DNA from 2 places in the Thalassospira sp. A40-3 genome. Region 1 is predicted to be linked to the other one. Evidence: predicted binding sites of a transcription regulator. Region 1 holds the regulator's gene; the other holds the start of a gene.
The links. The regulator LexA, encoded in region 1, represses DNA repair genes until DNA is damaged. The targets are predictions, from matches to a motif close to ATGTTCTANTTTGGTTC.
Positions count from the first base shown of each region.

Region 2: the regulator LexA is predicted to act here: its motif matches at 1,617-1,633, upstream of IT893_RS05605 (ImuA family protein).

Region 1 covers NZ_CP065428.1:1,780,590-1,784,010, reverse strand. Annotated here, with positions in the region: gene trpD (anthranilate phosphoribosyltransferase) at 1-59, shown strand, start outside; gene trpC (indole-3-glycerol phosphate synthase TrpC) at 56-853, shown strand; gene moaC (cyclic pyranopterin monophosphate synthase MoaC) at 873-1,352, shown strand; gene lexA (transcriptional repressor LexA) at 1,515-2,222, shown strand; gene IT893_RS07970 (ComEC/Rec2 family competence protein) at 2,299-3,421, opposite strand, start outside.
Region 2 covers NZ_CP065428.1:1,255,967-1,259,387, reverse strand. Annotated here, with positions in the region: gene cysN (sulfate adenylyltransferase subunit CysN) at 1-1,477, shown strand, start outside; gene IT893_RS05605 (ImuA family protein) at 1,638-2,459, shown strand; gene IT893_RS05600 (DNA polymerase Y family protein) at 2,371-3,421, shown strand, end outside.

The sequences.
Region 1 (3,421 bases):
AGGCTGCCGAGACCCTGCAAGGGCTTGTGAAGATCACCAACGAAGGAACCCCGGCGTGAGCGACGTACTAGCCAAAATCTGCAATGACAAACGCGAACATGTCGCGGCCTGCAAGGCGCGCAAGACACTTGCCACCCTCGAGGCCGAGGCAAAGGCACAATCCGCCCCGCGTGGTTTTATCAAGACCCTTGAAACCAGTGTTGCCGATGGCCGTTATGGTCTGATTGCAGAAATCAAAAAGGCATCCCCCTCCAAGGGGCTGATCCGCCCGGACTTCAATCCGCCGGAACTCGCCAAGGCCTATAAGGCTGGCGGGGCAAGCTGCCTGTCGGTTCTGACCGATATCCCCTATTTCCAGGGCGATGACAGCTATCTGGTCGCGGCCCGTGCGGCGGTCGATCTTCCGGCCCTTCGCAAGGATTTCATGGTCGATCCCTATCAGATTACCGAGGCACGTGCGCTTGGTGCAGATTGCATCCTTCTGATCATGGCGGCCCTTGAAGATAGCCTGGCGGCTGAGCTTGAAGATGCCGCGCACAGCCTTGGCATGGATGTTCTGATCGAGGTACACAACGCCCCGGAACTCGAACGCGCGCTCAAGCTCAAGTCACGTTTGGTGGGGATTAATAACCGCAACCTCAAAACCATGGAAATCTCGCTCACCACGACCGAGGAACTGGCAAGCATGGTCGGCGATGACCGGTTGCTGGTGGCGGAAAGCGGCCTGTTTACCCCTGATGACCTTGCCCGCATGGCAAAGGTCGGCGCTGAGTGTTTCCTGATCGGCGAAAGCCTGATGCGTCAGGACGACGTCGCAACCGCCACCCGCAACCTGCTCGGCCTTGCGGCCTGATCAATACTGGACAGAACCAATGGCAGACAAGCTTTCCCATATTGATGCCGGTGGCAACGCGGTGATGGTCGATATTTCGGCCAAGGCCGAAACTGCGCGCACTGCGATTGCCAAGGCACGGGTTCTGATGTCTTCCGAAACGGCCAAGCTGATTGCGGCGCGCGGCCATAAAAAGGGCGATGTTCTTGGCATCGCCCAGCTTGCCGGGATCATGGGCGCGAAAAAGACCCCTGATCTGATCCCGCTCTGTCATCCCCTGCCCCTGACTTCTGTCACCGTCGATCTCGAACTGGCCGAGGGTGTCGATGCGGTCGATATCACCGCGACCTGCAAGACAACCGGCAAGACCGGTGTCGAGATGGAAGCCCTCACCGCGGCCTCGGTTGCGGCACTGACTGTTTTTGACATGTGCAAGGCGGTTGATAAAAGTATGAGGATTACCGATTTGCGGGTCACCCGAAAAGAAGGTGGCAAATCAGGTACCTTCATCGCGGATTAGCTTCCTGTGCCTTCAGGTCGCCTACTATTCATATTTTTTGAAAGATCGCGGCGATTATTCGGTTTTTCCGTCAAATCGCACAGAGCCGCTTGACCCGCGAAAAGAACTAAAGTAGAACATCTGTGTATCCTTTTTGTTCTTTTTACAGGTTCGGGAAATAACATGCTGACGCGCAAGCAATATGAGTTGCTGGTCTATATAGACAATTACCTTCGCGATCACGGGATTTCGCCCTCTTTCGATGAAATGAAAGAGGCCCTGAACCTTAAATCCAAATCCGGCATTCACCGCCTGATCACGGGCCTTGAGGAACGCGGCTTTATCCGCCGCCTTGCGCACCGTGCGCGCGCGCTTGAGGTCGTCAGACTTCCGGAAAACAGCGATGATGACACCCCGGAAACGCCAAACAATGTGACCTCGCTTGCCAGTGTGCGAAAGGCCGCACATCGGCCGACCACGGTACCAACCGCCTTCTCGGAAGCCGGGGAATCTGTTGGTTTGCCGCTATATGGCCGGATTGCTGCCGGTACACCGATCGAGGCCCTTCGCGATCAAACGACCATGGTACAGGTCCCGGCCGCCCTGCTTGGCACTGGTGATCACTATGCCCTTGAAGTATCGGGGGATTCGATGATTGATGCCGGTATTCTGGATGGTGACACCGTCCTGATCCAGCGCTGCGAACAGGCCCATGACGGAACGATTGTGGTGGCACTCGTCGATGACAGCGAAGCCACGCTTAAGCGCCTGAAACGCGGGCGCGGTGAAGTACTTCTGGAGCCGGCCAATGCGCGCTATGAAACCCGCGCCCTGTCGCCAGATAGGGTGCGCATTCAGGGCCGTCTGGTCGGGCTGCTGCGTCAGTACTGATTGCTTGCCCGAAGTTACAAACAAAAACGCCCGGTGCTTGTGCCCGGGCGTTTTTGTTTTGAGTACGATCAGGTTGTTAGCGCCCTGCTCTGCCGCCGATGATGATCCAGGGCCAATTGCCAGTTTCCGCACGGACGGTGTTGATTTCTGGCTTTTCGCCAGGCTCAGACGGCAGTTTGATCGCAACACCGCCCTGCCACCACAGAACATCATCATCGATGACCATGCGCGCGCCAGAGGCCTGACAGATGGTTGGTAGATCTGTTTTCAGACTAACAATGATATCTGCATTACGGCAGGCATAAAACGGATTGGCAATACGGCTTGCGACAGTGATCCGTGACTGAACGATGTTAGCGCTAACACCAAGGGAGCACGGGTCGTTCTGGCAGGACTGTACGCGGCTTGGTTCCTGTTCGGGGCGAATACCAAAGCGGCTCATCCAGATGCCTTTTTGAAAGTCATTTAACCGTGATGAGGTATGCAGGATACCGGCATCGGGATCATAAACAGCCCAGCTTTCGCGGTCGCCCGATATCAGGATTTCGGGCTCTTTGTGCAGTGCCTGAAAGATGATGGCGGCAAAAATCAGCGGAAGGACCGGCACGATCATCACCTTGTCGCGCCAGATAACGATCCAGGCCAAGGCAAACAGCCCCAAGGCAACCGCCAGCATATCAAGGCCCGAGACATACCAAAGCCCCCAGTCCTGTGCGGCAACCAGTTCGGCGGTTTCCAACAATACCGTCAATCCGGGCTTCATCGCGGCCAGTGAGAGCCCCGATAACCCAATCGGGATCAGCGCCAGCGTCACGACGATCCAGGGCATCACCCAGAATGCCATGACCGGAATGGCGACCAGATTGGCGAAGACACCGAGCATCGAAATCCGGCCAAAATGATAGCCGATGATGGGGGCAGTCACGGCCGTCACGATCAGACTGGTCAGCAGCAAGCCCGCAAGATAAAGGCCGGCACGCTCATACCAGGACAGCATCCCCTGCCGATCCAGCCAGCGCCGCCCCGGCCCGTCATAAAACGCAACAAGTGCGCCAACGGCGGCAAAGGAGAGTTGGAAACTGGCGCCAAGCGCCGCATCGGGCCGCAGGATCAAAACAATGATCGCGGCCACGCCCACAAGGCGCAGCGATATGGCACGGCGATCCAGCAGGAGTGCCAGCCAAACCACAAGCAACATG
Region 2 (3,421 bases), 520 kb from region 1:
CAGCTTCATCACATCCCTTTTGGGCATCAAGCATGTGGTGCTGGCCGTCAACAAGATGGACCTGATCGATTATGATCAGGCCAAATTTGATCAGATCGTTGCCGAGTATCTGAAATTCGCCGAGCAGCTGAACTATAGCTCGATCACCGCGATCCCGCTTTCGGCCCTGCGTGGCGACAACATGATCGAGCCGAGCGCGAATACGCCCTGGTATTCCGGCCCGACGCTTCTGGCCCATCTTGAAGATGTGCAGGTCGAACAGGATGCGATTGAAAAGCCGTTCCGTTTGCCAGTGCAGTGGGTTAACCGCCCGAACCTTGATTTCCGGGGCTTTTCCGGCACCATTTCATCAGGCCGCGTCAAACCGGGTGACGAGGTTGTCGTCACCGCATCGGGTCATACCAGCAAGGTCAAGGACATCGTCACCTTTGATGGCAACCTGGATGTTGCCATTGCCGGTCAGGCGATCACCCTGACCCTTGAAGATGAAATCGACATTTCGCGTGGCGACATTTTGGCGCATGCGGATGCCAAGCCCGACTTTGCCGATCAGTTCGAAGCCCGCATCATCTGGATGCACGAAGATCACCTTCTGCCCGGCCGTCCCTATCTGATCAAGATGGGCGCACAGGTTGCCAATGCGCAGATCAGCGACCTAAAATACAAGGTCAATGTGAACACGCTTGAACACGTGGCGGGCAAGACGCTTGAGCTTAATGAAGTCGGGATTGCCAATATCTCGGCCGACAAGGCGTTGGCGTTTGATCCCTATGATCAAAACCGTCATTCGGGCCGCTTCATCATTATTGACCGCTTTACCAACGCCACTGTTGGGGCGGGCATGGTCAACCATTCCCTGCGCCGTGCGACCAACATCAAATGGCAGGAAATGGACATCAACAAGGGGGCTCGTGCCTATCAGAAAGGCCAGAAATCGGTCATTCTGTGGTTCACCGGCCTGTCGGGTGCGGGCAAATCGACCGTTGCCAACCTAGTTGAGAAAAAGCTCCACGCCCTTGGCAAGCACACCTACACCCTTGATGGCGACAATGTCCGTCATGGCCTGAACAAGGATCTTGGCTTTACCGATGCCGATCGCGTGGAAAACATCCGCCGTGTGGGGGAAACCGCCAAGCTTTTTGTCGATGCGGGCGTGATCACGCTGGTGTCCTTCATCTCGCCGTTCAAAAGCGAACGCCAACTGGCACGCAGCCTTGTTGAGAAAGACGAGTTCATCGAGGTGTTTATCGACACCCCGCTTGAAGTCTGCGAACAGCGCGATGTGAAAGGCCTTTATAAAAAGGCCCGTGCGGGCGAGATCGCCAACTTCACCGGGATCGACAGCCCCTATGAGCGGCCGGAAAATGCCGAGATCACGGTCAACACATCCGATCAAACCGCCGAAGAAGCAGCAGAGGCCATTGTCGCCAAGCTTGAAGAATTCGGTGTTCTCGGGGCCTGGTTCCCGGAAATCTGATCTGCATTCAGACATGCATTTAGGAAAACCCGGCATTTGCGAATGCCGGGTTTTCTTTTGCTTCAACCACATATCCCCGATCCTGAAAAACCCGATTGGATACGCCTTGACTCCTGTTCCGCTTTGACCACATAAAACAGAACAAAACAGGAACAATAAAATGTCAGACAGACGCATTCATCAGGCACGCGCGGCACTGGCGCGGGCCGAGCAACAATGGAAGGTTCAGGTTTCCTGTCTGTCCGGTGGGCCAGATCGGGTAGACAGGGTGATTGCGCGTGCCTTTGGCAGCACATTCCTGCGCGATCATATCAGCCTCGGCGGTCTTGCCCCGATTGGCCTGCATGAAGTGCTTTGCGGCCATGATGATTGCGCGGCGTCCCTTTTGGCGTGGTATCTGGCGACATTGTCTGTGGATGCGTCCTCTGATGCCTCTAATCACCCATCTGCCCCGCCACCCGGCAAGGGCATTTTCTGGATCCGGCAGCGTCGGGCCCTTGATCAGGGCGGGTTTTATGCCCTTTCCCTGCCGATGACGGCCCTTGAACCCAAACCGTTGATGATGACAGTCGATCAACAGGCCACCGCCCTTTGGACCTGCGAGGAAGTGGCAAAATCCGGTCAGGTCCGTGCGGTGATCATTGAAACCACCGACTATGACCTGACCACCGCCCGGCGCCTGCAACTGGCCTGTGAAAGTGGTGGCACACGCATCATTGTTTTGCGCCCGCTTGCCAGAAACGGGCGCATTCCGACCTCAAGCGCATGGACGCGCTGGCAAATCACACCTGTAAACGCCTTGGAACCAACAGAACGACCAACAGGAAACGACCATCATCTCAGCCTGATCGGGGGACGCGGGGTCCGACCGGGAAGCTGGAAAGTCAAAACCGATGCAACAACGTTTTCTTTATCTGTGGCTGACCCACTGGAAAACCGACTGTCAGAAGCCTCAACACAAGACAGGCACGCCCACGCCTGATCAGCCCCGCGATGCTGACAGTCTGAAAACTGCCCCACAGGCCTCAAAGCCACAAGACACCCCGCACGTGATCACGCGCAGCGATCACAAGGGTGTGCTCGTCTGCGGCCTGAATGCAGCGGCACAAAAGGCCGGACTTCATGGTGGCATGCGTTTGTCGGATGCGCGCAGCATCCTGCCCGATCTTCAGGACAGCCCTGAAGAGCCTGAACTCTGCGATGGCAAATTTGCCCGTCTGGTGCGCTTCATGGACCGCTATAGCCCATGGATTGCGCCGGATCGGGACTTGCATGCGCATGGGCTTAATGGGGATGCTGGCCTATGGCTTGAAATCACTGGCGGCAGTCATTTGTTTGGCGGCGAAAGTGCGATGATCAAACAAATCCTGCGCGATATGAAGGCCCAAGGCATTGCTGCCCGCACCGCCATTGCCGATACCGCTGGTGCCGCATGGGCCGCGGCCCGGTGTCATCCGGGCGCACCCAATGAGCGCATCTTGTCCCTGCCACGCGATCACGGGATTGCGGCCGGGTTTCCGGCATCCTGTCTGCGATTATCGGATGACATCAGCGCGGTTCTGTCGCGACTTGGCCTGAAACACCTTGGCGATATCACACCCCTGCCGCGTGCCAATATCACCACCCGCCTTGGCCCGGATGTGTTGCATCGCCTTGATCAGTTTTATGGCCGCCTGCCCGAACATCTGAATTTTGAGCTGCCCGATGCGCCGTGGCTGATCAAACAAAGCTTTGGCGAACCATTGGGGAGTGCTGACACGCTGGCACATGCGATTGAAAGCATGGTGGCCGATCTGTGCGCCAAACTGCGCGATGAAAACCTTGGTCTTAGGCGCCTGATCGTTCGGTCCATTCGGGTCGATGGCCATGCCCATACCATCACGACCACAACTGGCACGCCCTGCCAGTCCGAAAGCCATATCCTGCGATTGCTCGCGGAAAAGA